Pseudovibrio sp. Tun.PSC04-5.I4: one gene and its partner. The protein of the gene in region 1 interacts with the protein of each later gene in a pairwise test. Links are inferred from orthologs where the notes say so. Each region holds a gene or a part of one and is shown on either strand. Other genes may lie near its edges.

Region 1 (8,954 bases):
CTACGAATATTCTCCGCAATGATCCTAGCGTCTTCTATAGTAGTACGCGGCAGAATAATGCCAAATTCTTCACCGCCATAACGGCAGGCAATATCGCTGTTCTTGACGTTATGTTTCACAGCCAAAGCAACCAGACGCAACACCTGATCACCAGTTTGGTGGCCATAATTGTCGTTAAACTGCTTAAAGTGGTCGATGTCTGAAATTAGCAAGGAGAGGGGAGCGTGGCTCTCTTCCGCTTCTTTGACAGAGCGAACGAGGCTTTGATCAAAGTGCTTGCGATTGTTCAGAGTTGTAAGCTCATCTGTCAGTGATTCATATCGGATGGCCTCAAGACCTTCCTGAAGTACGCCGATCTGCCGCCGGGAATCAACCAGCTGTTCACGCAATTCCTGATTGCTCTCAGCAGTTTCAGTCGTCATTTTTGCAAGGCTAATAACCAGTTTGGACAGTTGGGTTTGGTCACTTACATTCTCAAGCGCACTCAGCGTTTTGGCGAGCTCTTCACCATACCGAGTGGTCTTGAGAGTACCTTGATCCAGCGCAGAAATAAGTTCCCGCACTTCCTCAGATATCTTATCACCAACTTCGTCAATCCGCTCGCCAAGGCGATTGGGAGACAGAAATCGATTGTAGATCTTCTGAGTATCTCCGGGAGAAATTTTACCGTCTCGCGCAAGAATTTTATTTATGGTGCGGTTTAACGCACGGTTGAAACCGGACGCGTAAGAATACCATAGCTCATAATTGCGTGGAAACGCTGGGAGCTTATTGGTTTTGATGTAATCGAGCGCACTGTCTGCATAAACGATAGTACGCTTGAACTCGTCTTCTTGACTCATGATTGCATCACCGCGTCACGGAAAGGGCTACCCCATTATTAGTAAGCTAATTTAACATTAGCAAATTTAATGGGATACACCTAACCAGTGGTTAACCTCAGAAAAATGGGTTATCGGCTTTGAACTTTGGGACGAGTTCCACGTAAAAGGAACGCCGGAATGTGACTTGCGTTACGGAAAATAGCTTCATCTTTCTGTACTGCAACACGACGTCCGCCTCTTGGGCGCACAGGGCTCTGAGGTTCTGCAATTCTCTGAGGTTCTACAGCAGCAGAAACGGTTGGTTGTTCCTCAAGGCCGGCAGGTACAACTTCAACAGCAACCGCCTGAATTTCTGGTGTTTCTTGCGGCTCAGCCTTTACCTTACGCGGGCGAGCTTTGCTCTTGTCATTGCGGGCAGTACGGCGGCGAGACTTTCTCTCTTCAGCAGCAGCAGTAAAGTCCATTGGTTCGCCAATCCACTCAAGCTCTTTACCAATGGTCTCATTGATAGCTTTCAGAGCTTTCTCATCCTTGCCGGTCACAATGGAAATAGCTGTTCCTTCTCGGCCTGCACGTCCTGTGCGGCCAATACGGTGAACATAGTCTTCTGAGTGAATCGGGAGATCAAAGTTGAATACGTGACTTACAGACGGAATATCTAGGCCTCGAGCTGCAACGTCACTCGCAACGAGAACCTTGATCGTTCCCTTCTTGAAGTTGTCCAGCATAGTCATGCGTGACCGCTGGTCCATATCACCATGCAAGCCGCCAACGGAAAACTCGTGGCGAATGAGGGAGCGCAGGAGTGTGGCCACATCACGCTTACGATTACAGAAAACGATCGCGTTCTGTAAGTCTTCTGCGCCTTCAATTAGTTCACGGAGTTTCGCGCGCTTGTCATAATCCTCGGAGTCTGATGCAGCAATACGCTGTGTAACTGTATCGGCAGTAACAGAATTCTTAGCAACTTCAATCTGCGCAGGGTTCTGCAGGAAGGTATCTGTCAGGCGTTGAATCTCTGTCGGCATTGTTGCGGAGAAGAACAGTGTCTGACGTGTAAACGGAATGAGCTTACAGATACGTTCAATATCCGGGATAAAGCCCATGTCCAGCATACGGTCAGCTTCATCGATAACCAGAATCTCCACGCCCTGAAGCAGCAGTTTACCGCGTTCGAAATGATCAAGTAACCGGCCTGGGGTCGCGATAAGAACATCAGCGCCACGTTCAAGCTTACGGTCCTGCTCAGCAAAAGAAACGCCGCCAATGAGGAGGGCAACGTTTAGTTTGTGGTTTGCACCGTACCGGTTAAAGTTATCTTCGACCTGCGCTGCAAGCTCACGGGTTGGCTCAAGAATAAGTGTTCTTGGCATACGTGCGCGAGCGCGGCCTTTTTCCAGAAGAGTAATCATCGGCAATGTAAAACTTGCCGTCTTCCCGGTTCCGGTTTGAGCAATACCGAGCACGTCCCGGCGTTCCAAGACGTAAGGAATTGCTGCAGCCTGAATAGCTGTTGGCTCTGTATAGCCGGATGTTTCTACAGCAGCGAGTACTTTCTCACTAAGTCCGAGAGTGGAAAACGACATATTTCATGTTCTTTGCGATATATGAGGAGAGAAGCTGGAATCCGTATGGGTTACAGGTCTCTCCCACCAGTTTGGCGGAACACTACAGTTATAGGCAGCGTTGTCAATAAAATCCGCAGCATAACCGATATATTCCTTCAAGTTATGCCTAGGTTTGGAAGCGCTAACTTGTGCTTAACTAAGCAAAAGCTGCAGAATTAGGCCAGTTCTATATATTTAGATCCGTTGCAAATTCTGCTCGTTCCTGAATGAAATTAAACCTTGCTTCGGGTTTATTACCCATCAACTGCTCCACTGCATGTCCGGTTTCTATCACTGCATCTTCAGCAATGACCACTTGAAGAAGTGTTCTGCGTTTCGGGTCCATGGTTGTTTCTTTCAGCTGAGATGGCATCATCTCCCCCAGTCCTTTAAAACGGCCGATTTCAATCTTGCCGTTCTTTTTAAAACTGGTTCTCAAAAGCTCTTCGCGGTGCTCGTCGTCTCTTGCGTAGAGTGTCTTCCCGCCTTGGCTGATGCGGTAAAGCGGGGGGACTGCAAGGTGGAGGTGCCCATTATGGATAAGGCCTGGCATCTCTTTATAAAAGAACGTTATCAGTAGCGCCGCAATATGCGCCCCATCCACATCTGCATCCGTCATGATAACAATGCGCTCGTAACGCAGGTCTTTATCATCATAATTGGATCGTGTACCGCAACCCAATGCCTGAATAAGATCGGAAAGCAGTTGGTTTGCCAATAACTTATCCCGGCCAGCATTGGCTACATTCAAGATCTTACCGCGCAGTGGAAGGATGGCTTGTGTTGCACGGTTCCGAGCCTGCTTTGCTGAACCGCCCGCAGAATCGCCCTCCACGATGAACAATTCAGTTCCTTCAGACTTGCTGGTGGAGCAATCCGCCAGCTTGCCGGGAAGCCGAAGCCGTCGCACAGCGGTTTTACGGGCAACATCTTTGTCCTGACGCCGCTTAAGGCGTTCATCAGCACGGTCAAGTACCCATTCAAGAAGCTTGTTTGCCTGATTAGGGGAGGCCGTTAGCCAATGGTCAAACGCATCACGAACAGCATTTTCTGCAATGCGCGTCGCTTCATTGGTCGCCAGTCTGTCTTTGGTCTGGCCAACAAATTCCGGTTCACGAACAAAAACAGACAGCATCGCAGCGGCGGACGTCAGCACATCATCCCCTGTGATGATAGAAGCTCTCTTATTGCCAATCAGCTCGCCGTAAGCTTTCAACCCGCGCAACAGCGCATAGCGAAGCCCGGTTTCGTGCGTTCCGCCGTCTGGAGTGGGGACAGTATTACAGTAGGAGTTGACGAAGCCGTCACCAGCAAACCATGCAACAGCCCATTCAACAGAACCATGTTTGCCGGTTGCCTGTGTCCGACCGGAAAAAATTTCGTCTGTGACGCGTCGTTCCTGTCCAAGTGCTTCACTCAAATAATCTTTAAGACCGCCCGGGAAGTGGAATGTCGCGTTTTCTGGAACGCCGTTCGCGTCACTCGTCAGCGATTTAGCACAGCGCCAGCGAATTTCTACACCGCCAAACAGGTAGGCTTTGGAACGAGCCATCTTCATCAGACGGGCAGGTACAAATTTGAGTGTCTTACCGAAAATCTCAGCGTCTGGTTTGAACCGAACCATTGTACCGCGGCGATTGTGAACATCACCAACCAGTTCCAGTCCACCATCGGCAAGGCCACGCCGGAACGTTTGGCGGTAAAGCTTACGGTTACGAGCAACTTCCACAACAAGCTCTTCGGAAAGAGCGTTCACAACGGAGATACCGACACCGTGAAGGCCGCCGGATGTCTCATAGACCTTGCTGTCAAACTTACCGCCTGCATGCAACGTCGTCATAATGACTTCAAGTGCAGACTTATCTTTGTATTTAGGGTGCTGGTCGACCGGAATGCCGCGCCCATTATCTGTAATCGTCAGATACCCATCATCACCCAAGGAGACATCGATCCAACTGGCGTGGCCAGCGACGGCCTCATCCATGGAGTTGTCAATCACTTCGGCAAACAGGTGGTGAAGAGCTTTTTCGTCCGTTCCGCCGATATACATACCAGGACGCCGACGAACAGGCTCCAGCCCTTCCAACACTTCAATATCAGCGGCCGTATAGTCCGTGCCGTCGCTCGCACCCACGGGAGCCTTTCTCGCAGGAGAGGGCTTTGCAGAGGAAGCAGGCGCACTTGGAGCTGAAGTTTGTTTTCTTTTAATGTCACTGGAAGCGGTGGTTAAATCTTCCACGCATTTGGCAACACTTGCAAACAGATCATCACGCGAGCTCATCATACCTCTTTGATTTGGCTTTGTGCTTTCACAGCAAACGAATCGAATGGCAGTCTTGCAGGACTAAGAGAAAAGGGCAAAATTCTGCCAGCGTTCTACTCTTGTTCCTTGTGGGTAAGCGCGTTTTTGCACGATTTGACGCATACCCGTTACGACTACCAATCCAATTGAAGCTCTAGGGCAAGCCATATGCGCCATTCCCGGCGAAAATACAAACGTCAAATAACGGAGCTTGTATGAAACACTCCGTGTATTTGCACTGTGCATACACAGCCAAAGCGTGCTCTCACTGCGAAATGTTGCGAGCATGCAACAGCATTTCGCAGTGAGAGGAATGGTAGAAACTGACACTGGCTCACTCATGTCAAATTGGGTAGTTTGCCGTGTCCGTGTCCGTGTTGTAGAGGTGGTCGAACTGTGTGGTTTTTTTGTTAAGCGGACGAGAAGCTAGGCATTTGTAAGATTATTTGTGACAATTTGAAGATACATCACCTTTGGAGCCAAAATTGACATTTTTGCATTTCATAGCCTCGGGAGAACTTAGGCACCGAAAGCGCAAGAAGTCAGAACCAGTAGTCTAACTACAACGGTCAAGTGAGGCATTTTGAAAGTAGCTCTGTTAAAAGATGAAGTGGCAATGCATCGCGGTGCATTTACGCGTCTTGCGACGAGTTTGGGATGTGCCTCCATCCTCACTCTTCTTATCTTGGGACATGCTCACGCACTCGACACAAAAAAGAGTGCCATGGAAGCCGTCAATCAGATGGCAAATATCACACCGCAACAAGCATTGCGGGATGGCGCGCGAGCCTATTACTCTGGAGAGAAGGATAAGGCACTCTCACCACTTCGCTACGCTGCTGAAAATGGCCAGCCCATGGCTGCCTGGAAACTAGGTAGAATGTATGCTCAAGGGGATGGTGTTCCAGAAGATGACTTACAAGCCTTCCAGTACTTCTCGCAGGTCGTCCGTGAATATTCCTCTGAAGGTCCGAAAGCAAGGTCCGCACCCTTTGTGGCAAGCGCTCTGGTCGAGCTTGGTCATTACTTCCAGACCGGTATCAGTGACACCGCAGTAAAACAGAACCCAAACAAGGCGCGTGAGATCTTTACTTATGCGGCCTCCTATTTTGGTGATGCAGATGCTCAATACAGTTTAGGCCTTATGTATCTGGATTCTGAGCAGCCGGATCACGACAACCGACTAGCCGCACGTTGGCTAAAACTGGCCGCAGTTAAAGGTCATGTGGGTGCTCAGGCAAAATTTGGCGAACTTCTCTTCTTTACAGAAGAACTGACATCAGCACGCATAACCGGCCTTAAGTGGATGACGCTCGCTCGCCGGCAAATTGTCAGCGGTGAAAAAGATGCATGGATCATCTCACTGCACGAAAAAGCATTTTCGCTTGCATCAGAGCAAGAGCGCCGCAAATCTGCGGAATGGGCTGATGAATGGCTGAATAAACGTAGTAGCCTCGTCGCATCTACAAACTAATCCATCCAAAATTTTATATTTCTTGGCTTTTATCACTTGACCTCGCAGGATATTTTTGTAAATTAAAACATGAGTTCAATATTCATGTTTGTTATTGACCTCTGTTTGGCGATTGTAGATCCACTTGCGGGTCTCTGGAATAAACTTGGGGTGAGTCTTTTGTGCTCACCCTTTTTTTTATGTGCTGACTAGCGGAAATCCTAAAGTTTTATGCGTTTGCATGGGTGCGGTTTAAGTCTCTGAAATTTCAGTGTTTTCAACAGCGAAACATCAAGATCTCTTTTTTGTCGTATGTCTTGGGAAAAACTCTAAAACGCTATTGCCAAGCTTTAAAACACTGCCTATATACCTGCTTCAAGAAGACGCCACGGCGTTGAGGTGATTTTGTCGGAGCATAGCGCAGCCTGGTAGCGCATCTGGTTTGGGACCAGAGGGTCGCAGGTTCGAATCCTGCTGCTCCGACCATTTATCACATCGGTTGTATTGATCGGAGCATAGCGCAGCCTGGTAGCGCATCTGGTTTGGGACCAGAGGGTCGCAGGTTCGAATCCTGCTGCTCCGACCATCAACACAACCGCCGAATTGATCGGAGCATAGCGCAGCCTGGTAGCGCATCTGGTTTGGGACCAGAGGGTCGCAGGTTCGAATCCTGCTGCTCCGACCATTTCCTCCCAAGTAATCTCTTCATAATTCAATTTAGAATGTAGACAGCGGCGTACGCTGTTTTATTTGTTGTGCTCTGTGCTCTGTGCTCTGTGCTCTGTGCTCTGTGCTCTGTGCTCTGTGCTCTGTGCTCTGTGCTCTGTGCTCTGTGCTCTGTGCTCTGTGCTCTGTGCTCTGTGCTCTGTGCTCTGTGCTCTGTGCTCTGTGCTCTGTGCTCTGTGCTCTGTGCTCTGTGCTCTGTGCTCTGTGCTCTGTGCTCTGTGCTCTGTGCTCTGTGCTCTGTAAGGCAGCTCAAACGTGTGCAGACAAAGAAAAAGCCCGGGGGAGGCAATCCACCGGGCTTCGAGCTATTGGGAACTGTGGACCTCCCTCAGAAGATAAGCAGATCCAATAGATAAAACAAACACGCTGACAAAGCCGCCGCCGCAGGTACTGTAACAACCCACGCTGCAATGATCGTCATAAAATGAGAGCGACGCACAAGCATGCGGCGTTTTTCATCTTCACGCACCTGAGATTCTCTGAAACCTTCCATGCCCGTTTGCTGCTTAACAAAAGCAACGCGGCGCTTGGACTTCATGGTGTACCACTCACGGAAAAAGCCAACACCAAAGATCGCACCCACAGCAATATGAGTAGAGCTCACTGGAAGTCCGAACCCGGATGCAACGATCACGGTAATCGCTGCAGAGAGGGACACACAGAAAGCGCGCATTGGGTTCAACTTGGTGATTTTCTCACCAACCATGCGGATCAGCTTAGGACCGAAGAGCATCAGGCCAAACGATATTCCGAAAGCGCCAATCAGCATCACCCAAAGCGGAATAGTCACTGCCTTAGCAATGCCACCTTCCTGAATGGAGTGCACAATTGCGGCGAGGGGGCCAATTGCATTTGCAACGTCGTTTGCGCCATGTGCAAACGATAAAAGGGCTGCAGAAAAAATCAAAGGCCAGCGGAACAATGTACGAAGAGACTGGTTCCGGTTTTCCATGCCTTCGGACTGTTTGCGAATCAGCGGACGACAAATACCGATTGCCAGAACGAATGCCACAACGCCAAGAAGAAGAGCAATCTCAATATCAATCTTGACGATTTTCTTGAGGCCCTTCATTGCAAGGTAGGTCGCAAAAGTACCCATCATAATAGCAATCAATATAGGCACCCATCGCCGGGCGGCTGCTATCTTGTCGTGCTGGTAAATAATAAAAGACTTGATGAAGGCCAGGAACAAAGCAGCAATGACACCGCCAAGGACTGGGGAGATGATCCAGCTCGCTGCAATGCCAGACATTGTATCCCAGCTTACCGCGTCGAAGCCGGCAGCTGCGATGCCACCGCCCATAACACCACCAACAACAGAGTGTGTTGTTGAGACGGGGGCACCAATCCAGGTTGCCAGATTAAGCCAAACCGCGGCAGAGATGAGTGCCGCAAGCATCAGCTTTACGAAATCAGTGTAATTAGCGACCAATGTTGGGTCGATGATGCCTTTGGAGACGGTTTTAACGACATCACCACCTGCTATGAGTGCACCAGCGCTTTCAAACACAGCAGCAAGGAGAAGCGCACCGCCAATAGTGAGGGCTTTGGAGCCAACAGAAGGGCCAACATTGTTCGCGACATCATTAGCGCCAATATTGATTGCCAAATAAGCGCCGATACCGGCTGCAGCAACAACGATCAGGGCGTTTGGTTGCCCGGATACGTAAAGGCCAGCCATCGCCATCGCGAACATAAGGAAAACAAATGCGACCGCAGGAGCAATCAATGGACGAGCCATTGCATTGCCGGCCACCTCTAATCTGCTAAACTTTTCTAAGTCTTTGTCTAGAGTTGGCTTTTTTCTTAGGTTTGACATGCTGTATACTTTTTTCGCCACGTTTTATTCGCGTAATTTCTTACGCACCTGGCAGTCAGCATTAAGCTGATTTTGCCTGTAAGCATCCAGCATTCTCCGCCAATGAGTCGGAAAATGCGAGTGCGTATGGTTTCAAAGAGGCTATGAACGCCGCCCACGGAGCCGCCCGGAAGATAAAGGGATCCGAAAACTCCATCTGCAGAAGTTACCTTCACTTACTTTT
Region 2 (10,353 bases), on another replicon or contig:
AACACCTTACCGAAGTCACATTTCTCAAAACCGGTCCCGCTCATCTTGCAACTCTGAAAGGAAACGCAAAACAGCTCGGCATTTGGAAAGTGCGTAAGTCGCAAATCGCAATTGGAAAATTCACAATTGGATAGGTCGCTGAAGCGGAAGTTAGCGCCAGCACGAGTTTCTGGATGGTAGAAATCGCAGTTCTCAAAGGTTGCCTGCCGCAGGTCGCAGTTTTTAAACGAACAGTCGAGAAACTGGCAGGCCTTCCAGTGGGTATCTCTCAGATCCACAGAGTCCAGCGTGCTTCCTTCTTCAATTTTACAATTGATGAAGTGTTGATCCGTGAGATCCTCTGTCTCAAGAGATTGAACAAGCAGGATTGCATTTTCAATTGGTTTACCAGAGGCAATGAGATTTGCGAATTTCGCTTGGGTGAGGACGCTATAAGTGTCTGAGGTAAGCATGTGAGCACCATAAAAAGAGGAAGGGCCACTTTGCCATGCGCAAAGCAGCCCTTCAACCGGTGTGGTACTTTTAAGAAAAAAAAGCCGGCGCCGCCTTTTGAAATACGGAAGGCTTAGCCGGTTAGGCAATGACTTATAAATATATCGGAAAACCCTACTCCCCAAGCAAGAGGGCCTTCCATTTGCAAACGGCAAGGACAAAATTCTGGAAAGAAGCGCGTCTTCTGTGCCAAGACTGCTTCCGTAAACATGTGCCCCAAATACCTCACGTTTGCAGATATGAATTTAGCGGGATTTTGTCGTGACGACTTGATGCAATTGCACTAGTTTACCGTAGAAATACATAAATTTTGAAAATACTACCTAATTAATTGAAACATATACATAAATACCATTTTTCACTCAGCATCGGCATATATGATGCATAAGATGAGGCATACACTATAGCGTAACCAAGGCAACTCCCCTAAACGGAGGGCTTATTTCCTCCAAGGATAGCGAGAGAGTGTGGTCATTACCAATCGCACAATCTCCGTCTGTGATCCTACATCCAACCGGCGGGATATATTGGCGATATGATTGCGGGCCGTATTGTAAGTTATGCCCAATTGATCCGCTGCTTCACGGGTTGAAGAACCACTGGTCAACGCTTTCACTACCTCAGTCTCTTTAGGTGTGAGGTTGAGCAAATGGCCAATTATCTTATCGGGCACCTCAACAAAGTCCGTTGGATCAAACACCATCAACAGACAGTAATTTGGTCTGGCCAAAAAGCGAGCGAGGTAGTCCGGGGCATCGTGTTTCTTATCAACGGGATTGATGAAAATCAGAGTATTGGGACCAAACTCATTCCTGATTACCACCGGACTTGGTGGCAGACCTGTGGAGATGGTTTGTTTGATAGCGCTGTCCAGTGCTACGGCTTCATCATTGCCTTTGGCGGAAAATCGTTTGTAGCGCCCGACCTGCAGGTTTGTGTGCGAAGACAATAGATCCTCCGCGCGCTTATTGAGCACCTGAACGCGACATTGCTCATCCACCACCAACGCTGAGAACGGCATTTGCTCCAACCAGAATTTACCTAAACCTTTCGCTGGAGCGACCGCTTCTCGCATCCGCCGTTGCAAGGATAAATGGAATGCATTGTGGAAAAAGGGCTGTAGATACCGGACCTCCTCATAGAGCTGGTCCTCGTCTTCATCCGAGACCGTTGAAGGTAGGCTAATATTAACGTAGGAACACAGCCCTTGCTGCCTGTCGATCAAAAGTGTTATTGCGCGATCGATGTTGCTGTTGGGTTCAATGAACAGGCCCATATAATCGCGATGAACCTCATCCTGATGAACATGGCGATGCGGACGACAGGGTTCATCCAGAGACGCATTTTTTAAGAGGCCGGGCAGAGGGTTTAACTCTGCGACTGGTGCAAACGTTTCATGAAACGACTTATCGACGTTGAGCACACTGCGGAAGTCGTATTGATTGTCCAATAGGTTTTGTACGTTGATAGCAAACGGAAATTCAGAATATTTGTCCTTAAGTTGTTTTACGGCATTTTCCAATGGCTCTTCATTCATGAAGGTCCGAAAGATATCTGTAATGCTCTGGTCCAATAGCGGTGTCATACGAACACTTTTGCAATCTGGCTCGCAGAGGGGACGTACAACGCGTGCGTATCTTCTGTTTGCTAATAAAGGGTTATCTCAAATATATGAGATTTCAGTGGGTTAAATCAAGTAACTTGACTATTTGATAAAGATTCCACATTCCGCAGAGGCATATAAGCCACAGTACGTGCGTCCGAAGCGGTGAAAAAATTGAAAGAACCCGAAATGGAAAACTTCATTTGATTGAATATTCTTATTCCATAACCTGTATTATCCGATATTTTGAAGGGTGAGTAGCATTATCGAGTCATACCGATTTTGATTTAAAGAGTTCTCGGAATTAGAAATCCTATCAAGCAGACTGCGTGGGAGCTCTTATCTAAGTGTTGCACTAGAGCTTGTTGCTAGCTATGCGATTCAGAGTTTCCATGAGCGTTGATCTGTAGAGCTGCCGCAGGCACATACGATGAGCTGTAGCAAGCGGTAGGCCATATCTGCGATCTCTTTACCGATGAGGTGTGCTACACCTTCTTCAAGGCAACAGCATAAGAACCCGATCAAACGCAGCAGGCACTAGAGTCGTATTTTTTTAGAAGTATAGACACATGTTCGACCCGATGGTGAGCGTTTGCCGATGGTCGTTGATATCAATGGAGTACACGCCCAGTATCCCAAATTCAGTCAGTAGAAAGCTGGTCCCTTTAACCGAGGATGACCGGTTAGTGCTGCGTGATTAACCTAATTTTATGCCACAAAAATATTCGGGCGAGCCCCCTCCTCTGTAGCATTCAGGAAATATCAGAGGTGCTGGCTTGTAGAAAAAGTTGCTTGCGGACGGGCCCTGCTTTAGCTGGGTCCGCCCCAATGTAAGGTCAATCTCAGAACTAGCTTTCAGCGTTTAACTTGCTTTCAGCGTTTGGAATAAGTCGAATGCTTGATCTGGCTTCAGGTTATCATGAACGACACCTGAGACCGCCTGAATCATTGCTGCTGGAGCTTCTGATTGGAAGACATTGCGGCCCATATCGACACCTGCAGCACCTTGATCAATTGCCCGGTAAGCCAGCTCTAAAGCTTCCAGTTCGGGAAGTTTTTTGCCACCAGCGATTACAATAGGGACTGGGCAGGAAGCCGTTACCTTTTCAAAGCCTTCGCAGTAGTATGTTTTTACCACGTTGGCTCCATTTTCCGCGCAAATACGGGATGCAAGGGAGAAGTACTTGGCGTCGCGGGCCATGTCTTTACCCACAGCTGTTACCCCCATGACAGGAATACCGAATTTTTGCCCTTCATCGACTGCCTTATATAAATTTGCAACTGTCTTGGCTTCCGTCGCGCTGTCGCCAATGGCCACCATTATCGCCAGAGCAGAAGCGTTGAGGCGAGCCGCATCGGTCACATCCAGAACGACGTTGTGATTAAGCTCTGTGAGAATGGACGAGCCAGCGTCGGAACGGAGGCATATGGGTTTTTGCAGAAGTGGCGGAATACTTGATCGGATTATGCCGCGTGCAGCCATCAAACAGTCTGCGTATTTGGCAATGGGCACGATGTTCAGGTCGATACGTTCCAGGCCCGATGTTGGCCCCATTATGAAGCCGTGATCAAAGGCCAGCATTACCGTACGACCGGTGTCTGGCCGGAAAATGCGGCTCAATCTGTCTTTGATGCCCCAATCCAGATGGTCGCAGCCTTTCAGGTAAAATCCGCTTGTTTCTAACGGTTTGTCCAGCCCGAAGTCTTTGCCTTCTCTGATATCATCGAGATCCGCCATGACTGTGTTCCTTGCTAATAATTTTCGGCTGTTTGGCCTGAGTGAAATTCTCAGGTTTTATGGTGCGTAGCTCACCCGCGTCAGAGCGCTGTGGCAAATCCTTCAAACAGGAAGCTGATGCTCGTAGCTCCCGGGTCTAGATGACCTATGGAACGTTCTCCCATCAGTCGGGCTCGGCCAAACTTGGCGACGTATGCCTTCGTTTTTTCAGCGCCTTCGGCAGCTTTCTCCGCAGCCAAACTAAAGGCCGTTTCAATTTCACCGGATTTGCGAAGTTCACCCACAAGAGCCTCAGTTGCCGGAGCAAAGGCGTCCATCATGGTTTTATTGCCAGGCTCAGCTTTGCTGGTGGCCTTAAAGCCGACGAGCCCTGCTTCGAACATGTTCGCGGTTTGCTCAGAAGTAAGCTCATCATCAGGTGCTTTGGTTGCCAGACCAAGGAAGTAAGAGCCCAGCAGAGGGCTGGTGGACCCGCCATCGCACATCATGATTTTCATCGCGATGCTCTTGATGAGCTCACTTAAGGGCTTCTCGCTGTTTTCACTAATGGCATGTGTAACAGCTCTCATTGTTCTGAGGATCGTGACACCGTGATCGCCATCACCAGTTGCTTCATCCAGTTTGGAAAGCATTGGATGGCGCTCTTCAATGATAGCTGCTGCTGCTTTCAGCATTTCTATGAATTGGGCCTTTGTTAATTTTTTTGACATGGCCACTTTACCTTTCTTCGGTGTAAAGCCGTCCACGGCGCATTCCTGTGCCGTGGAGTCTTTCACGTGTTCCGTATCACCACACTGCCAAATTGAGGGAGGTATGCCTCGGTCTGGCCCGTGACCGGCAGTCGGAACTTGTCTTTTTGCTGTAAATACTTAGCGAACCCGGTAGTAGGGCGTGTCGCAAGGTTCGGTCCAAAGTTGCTTCAGTTCATCATCAAGCTTGCAGGCGATCATCTGATAACCAGCTGCTTCCTGAACTGTCAGGTATTCACCTGCTTCACCCTGAACCACTTTAATTCCAGCCGCTTCAAAGTACTTCGTTGCGTCTTTGAAAGTGATCAGCAATTCCATCAGAGTGGACTTGCCTGACCCGTTAATGACCAAGAGAACTTCATCACCGGACTTAAGCTTCAGCTTTTTGACAATTCTTTCAGCAAGCAGATCAGCTGTATCCTTTGCGGATTTCATAGGCATGCGTATGCCGCCGCCTTCACCGTGCTGACCAGCGCAGATTTCCATTTCGTCTGCACCAATCTCGCCGCAGTCACCACCGGTTGATGGATGTGTTGCGATTTCAGATAGCACGGCAATGGTTGCTGTGTTTTCATTCACCTTGCTGGCAATGCGATAGACTTCATCAAGGTTTTTGCCCTGTTCAGCTGCAGCACCCGCCATTTTGTAAACGATAAAGCAACCACCAAGTCCGCGTCCTTCTTCATCCTCAGTTGGGCGGATCTCTTCGTTGGTGAGAACCTCCTTCACAAGGATGCCTTCAGCTGCGGCAATCTGCTTTGCCATTTCAGCGCTCATTACGTCGCCAGCATGGTTGAGAGTAACGAGGAGTATGCCAGCATCTCGTTTCAGAGCGCGCATCGCTTCAACGACGGTTGGAGGTCCCGGAGCCGCGAAAACATCACCGACTACGGAGATATCAAGCATGCCTTCGCCAACCCAACCCTGCAGAGCCGGTTCGTGACCTGAGCCACCAAGCGTTAAAACAGCAACTTTGTCTGAGCTTTTTTCCGTCTTACGGCAGAGCAATTTACCCGAAACGAGCTTGATTTTGTCGGGGAAAGCGCAAATCATTCCCTCCAACATTTCAGCGGTCAAAGTTTCAGGGTCGTTGATGAATTTTTTCATCGCCATGTCATCTTCCTTCCTTGTCCCAAGGGACATTCGAACGATAAGATTTTGAATTTTCAGGGGCTCAGACTTAGGAAATCGACAAGAACTCGACCGGCTGACCGTCTTCAATTATGAAGCCTACACGAACGCCAGGCGCTGAATCAAAAGGCTCAAGCAGGCGTTCCTTACCGGCCATAGCCTCTTCAACATTGTCAACTTTGTAGGCGATGTGAGCTTCCGTTTTGAGGAGTTCAGGCATCGGACTGCCTTCTTCAAAGCGTAACCATTCGATGTGGGCTTCACTGGTCGCAGGGTCAGTGACATACAACTTTGCGTCAGCCATGTAGTTTTCATTGGGACGTTTCACGGATGTCGGAATGCCAATGTGATGAAACTCTTTTCTCATTTGTCCTCCTTCTGAAACGTTCACGGCCTCTTCAAAATACCGGTTATGGTCTTGTTGAAGCTCCCAGCCAATTGACGTTCCAGCGCTGTTTAATTGGGTTATTCGCTACCCATAAGCAAACGGTAACAATTGTTCAGACAATAGTCAATATGAAATTATCATTTGACTGGACATATGTTATTGTTGAATTAACATCTTGAAAAGTAGGTTTAAATTGGGAACTGAGAACACTATTTCATTCAAGGAATAACATAGTGTTCCTTGTTTTAACGCCGAAACAAGACGGGAAATTTGCGTTAAAAATTATTGGGGAATTGTAAGGCCAGAATATCTGCTGAAAAGATGAGAGGAGGTCGAATTTTGCCACCCGTTTGCTTCGGAGCAAGTCACCAAGCAAACTTGAATGAAGGTAAGGTTCGTTTGGATGCTCTATATAATAATGCTCTGCCAAAATGTAATCCGGGCAGAGCTTACAGAGCAGTTGAATCTAATAGTATTGGATCAAAGATTATCTTCGTGGAACTTAAGTGTAGCCCGTGCGGTGAGCTCATCTACGATCAGGTCGGTGATCAATCCTGTCATCAAGGCGCCGCGTAATGCCTCGGCTTTTTCTGTGCCGCCGACAATCGCAATGACACGTTCTGTATTCCGGATTAAGTCCCGAGGGATGCGCACAACAAGATCGTCTTCACTTTCAATAAAGTTACCGTTCTTGTCGAAGAAATAGGTGTCTATTACGCCAACGGCCTTTCCAGTCTTCAACTTATCGCCAAATCTCACTGCAGTTGCTTGATCGGGTACAACCGGATACGTGTCGACGCTGAGGATGACCGTATCCAACTCTGACCAAAGCTTGTAGATGGTTTGAAACTCGAAGGTATCCTCAAACAATTCTTTATCAGCGCGCGCATTGGGAAATGCCGGGGCGTGTAAATATTGAGGTGTAAACCCGATTTTCTCGGAGAAAAGCCGGGCTAACTCATTTGCTTGCATCGATTTGATTGGAAATGGTGCGCTGCCGATTACCGGGCACACCTTATGGTCTGGGCTTGCTTGCGTTATGCTTGCCTGGAGTTTTTCGGTAAGCTCGCCAATTGTTTCGCCCCAACCAAGGCCTACATTTTTCATCTCTGGCAGAAGATTGTCGATATAGCCCGCAGCCTGAGACACCAGCAGTCTCTGAACAAGTTTCTCTTCTTTTGCACTCGTGGGAATGATGATGCCTGCTTGTACGTTAAAGTACTTGCAAAACTCAGCCATGAGATCTTCATCGCTGCCCATGGGGGAGACAACTTCAATGCGCACAATGCCTTGTTTGCGGGCATCAGAGAGGATTTTGCTTACAGCCGGACGGGAGATGCCCACAGACAGAGCAATTTCGGCCTGTGTCAGTTCCTTCTCGTAGTACATCCGACAGATCTCGACCATCCGCAGAGTCTCGCGGTTAATCCTCAAAGGGGTCGTCTCTGTCACTGTCATTCTTCTAGATTTCTCTGCAGCTGGAATTTGTTGCGCGTGAATTGGCCACCAACTTCGATTGCCCAGCTTCACTCTAAAATTTTCTGGTCAATAGATTACGTGTGCGGTCAATCAGGCTTATCTAACGTAAACATCTGAAACATAGCAAGGTAAAAAGCCAAGGAAAACTCCTACAATGCCATAGAGGAGTTGCAAGTAAAAACTGAAGTGTTCTCGTTTTTTCCACCAAATCCGACTGTATGTCTTAGCTATCTATTTTCAGTGCCTCAGATCCGTGGTGACGGTACTGAGGCACTGAAGCTTACGCTAGGTCAAGCAAGAAAGAATTTTCCATTCGGGTGGCTAAAACGAAGGCCCTCGTGATCATGGTGTGACGCATACTCTGTGACGATCGCGCCTTCTGGCCCTGCCCGCATCCAATGTCGCTCCCCCGGAGCAGAAAGTCTGGCCACATTCCCTTCTGTGACTTCTTCGCGATGCAAGGCAGTTGTGCAATCTTTGTGGGAAGAAGGAATGTCAGCGTTCACACCTTCTGTGGCTTCACCCTGTGCATAGGTAAAGATCTTCCCATGGCGCACATGCCAGGCTTCCAACTTCTCGCCGGTATCATCGGTTGCTACATGGTAATGCTCTGGAATAGCCTGATTGGGCAGCAAGAAGATCTCATGCCCGCTGATGTTGTAATCCGCATCTGTCATCCAGAAGATACCAGCCATGCCGGATTCGGAAAAATTGCCGATATTGAAATCTTTGACCCAGAAATCGTCCGTCTCAAACCGCTTTGGGATGGGGTAGTTATAAAACCGCATCATTTCCAGATAGGTTTCACGCGCAACTTCCATTTTGAACTTACCGTCATCGGCGTAGAAGTGCTCGTTTGGGTAGACCTTGAGTTTGTTTGTCATGGTGTTTTCCTCTAAGGATCTTGTGTTGTGTTCAATGAATTTTGGAGTGGCTTTGCAAGGTCGCTACGGCTTGGTGCAGCGACCTGCTGAGAATTTCAGCTGGACTTCAGGGTCAGCGTTTGTCGGAAAAGCGAAGCGAGGCCTGCAAGACTGCCGGATTTGGCGCGTTCGTTCAGGATCATCGCAGCAATCAGAACCACACCTTTGATAATGGTCTGCCAGAAGATCAGGACGTTCAGCATGCTCAGGCCATTGCCAATCACAACAATGATCATTGCGGCAATTAAAGTGCCCAACACCGAGCCCTTGCCGCCTGTCAAAGGTGTCCCGCCCAGCATCATAGCAACGATGATGTCCATGTAGAAAATCTCATAGACACGCGGATCTCCTGTCCCAAGGCGGGAGGCCGTCATAATTCCTGCGAGGGAGGCAAGCAGGGCCACGACCACAAACAGTGACATGGTGATGAAGTTGACGTTGATACCAGACAGCACTGCTGCGTTCTTATTGCTGCCAATGGCCATGGCGTATTTGCCAAGCAATGTCTTGTTTGCCAACACCCAGAAGAAGGTGCAGCCGACAATGGCCATCAGAATTGGCGTTGGAATGCCAAGGAAACGGCCGTTCATAAGGTCGCTGAAATTGTCAGGCAGGCCGCTGCGAACAGACTGACCTCCACACACAACCAGTGCCAGACCAGCGCCGATAAACATCATGCCTAGTGTGGCAATAAATGGCGGAATGTCCCATTTGGTGACGAGGACACCGTTGATGATCCCAAAACACGCACCGGCAAGCAATGTTAGCAAAACGGCAAGAGAGAGCGGAACACCCGCCGCCGCGAGCATGGCATACAACACGCCGCTGAAGGCTAGGTTTGCACCGGCAGACAGATCGAAATTTGCCGTCATCATAAGGAGTGTTGCTGCGGATGCTGCAATCAACAGGGCAGATGACTGCTTCAACATGTTGAAATAATTTTCAACATTGAGGAAGTATTCTGATTTGTAACCGAAGTAGGCGTTCAGTGCGATGAAGACCAGCAGGAGAACAAAGACCTGGGATCTCGCAAAAGAGGTGAGCTTATCTTGCAGGGTCATTGCTTAGCACCCTTTCCTGCGACAACTTCCATGATGTAATCGGTATCAATCGTGTCGCCGTTATCTATTACTTCCCGAATTTCGCCGTCGTACATAAGGACAATCCGGTCACAGAGCTGTAAAACTTCTTGCAGTTCCGAGGTGAAAACCACAATGCTCTTTCCCTCGTTGGCGAGCTCGCGGATGATGTCGTGAATTTCCTGCTTGGCACCGATATCAACGCCGCGGCTAGGTTCATCCATCAAGACGATTTCGCTATCCCGGTTCAGGCATTTGGCAATAACAACCTTTTGCTGGTTGCCACCGCTGAGCAGCCCCACATGGTGCTCCCGGTTACTGGCCGCGATAGACATCGCCTTCATGTAGAAATCGGCCAGCTTATTCTCTGAGGATCGCTGAATCAGCCCGTGTTTGAGAACCGTTTTCATTTTCATCAGCGGAATGTTCTGACGAATTCCCAACAGGGCGAAAATACCCTCCTCGCGCCGTTCTTCTGGTACAAGAGCCAGCCCGGCTTTCAGCGCTTTGCTTACGCTGTTCAGGTGGGTAAGTTTTCCTTTGACGCGAATTTCACCTTCGCAGTCATGTCCATAAAGGATCTCGGAGACTTCCGTTTTGCCAGCGCCTACAAGACCGTAAAACCCGAGGATTTCACCCTTGTGGAGGTCAAAGCTCACATTCTTCAGCTTGTGGGTACAAGCGCCTTTGACTTCAAGGATTTTCACATCACGCGTTGATTTGCTTGGCACATAATCGTTTACAACGACCTTCCCCAGCATCAGGCGCACA

What was found.
Region 2: the proteins of parE (region 1) and BLS62_RS28705 interact in binary tests that used the Escherichia coli proteins (3 or more experiments, as listed by UniProt). The link is inferred for Pseudovibrio sp. Tun.PSC04-5.I4 from one-to-one orthologs.

The regions. Positions count from the first base shown.
Region 1 is NZ_FNLB01000006.1:1,256,461-1,265,414, forward strand. The notes cover bases 2,166-5,072. They hold parE (DNA topoisomerase IV subunit B), read right to left. Parts: upstream 4,713-5,072; coding sequence 2,619-4,712; downstream 2,166-2,618. Other genes in these bases: BLS62_RS10760 (DEAD/DEAH box helicase), read right to left, coding at 2,166-2,410. Outside these bases: BLS62_RS10755 (GGDEF domain-containing protein), read right to left, coding at 1-842; more of BLS62_RS10760, read right to left, coding at 953-2,165; BLS62_RS10770 (tetratricopeptide repeat protein), read left to right, coding at 5,317-6,207; BLS62_RS10790 (inorganic phosphate transporter), read right to left, coding at 7,241-8,731. UniProt on the Escherichia coli protein: Topoisomerase IV is essential for chromosome segregation; it is the principal protein responsible for decatenating newly replicated chromosomes. It relaxes supercoiled DNA.
Region 2 is NZ_FNLB01000008.1:245,601-255,953, reverse strand. What follows is about bases 3,700-6,504. They hold BLS62_RS28705 (dihydroxyacetone kinase subunit DhaK), read right to left. Parts: upstream 5,696-6,504; coding sequence 4,703-5,695; downstream 3,700-4,702. Other genes in these bases: BLS62_RS28700 (hypothetical protein), read right to left, coding at 5,763-6,080; dhaL (dihydroxyacetone kinase subunit DhaL), read right to left, coding at 3,914-4,543; lsrF (3-hydroxy-5-phosphonooxypentane-2,4-dione thiolase), read right to left, coding at 3,700-3,833. In the rest of the region: BLS62_RS28725 (pentapeptide repeat-containing protein), read right to left, coding at 1-452; BLS62_RS28720 (helix-turn-helix transcriptional regulator), read right to left, coding at 932-2,077; more of lsrF, read right to left, coding at 2,958-3,699; BLS62_RS28695 (sugar-binding transcriptional regulator), read right to left, coding at 6,582-7,553; BLS62_RS28690 (cupin domain-containing protein), read right to left, coding at 7,871-8,464; BLS62_RS28685 (ABC transporter permease), read right to left, coding at 8,560-9,564; BLS62_RS28680 (sugar ABC transporter ATP-binding protein), read right to left, coding at 9,561-10,353. UniProt on the Escherichia coli protein: Dihydroxyacetone binding subunit of the dihydroxyacetone kinase, which is responsible for the phosphoenolpyruvate (PEP)-dependent phosphorylation of dihydroxyacetone via a phosphoryl group transfer from DhaL-ATP.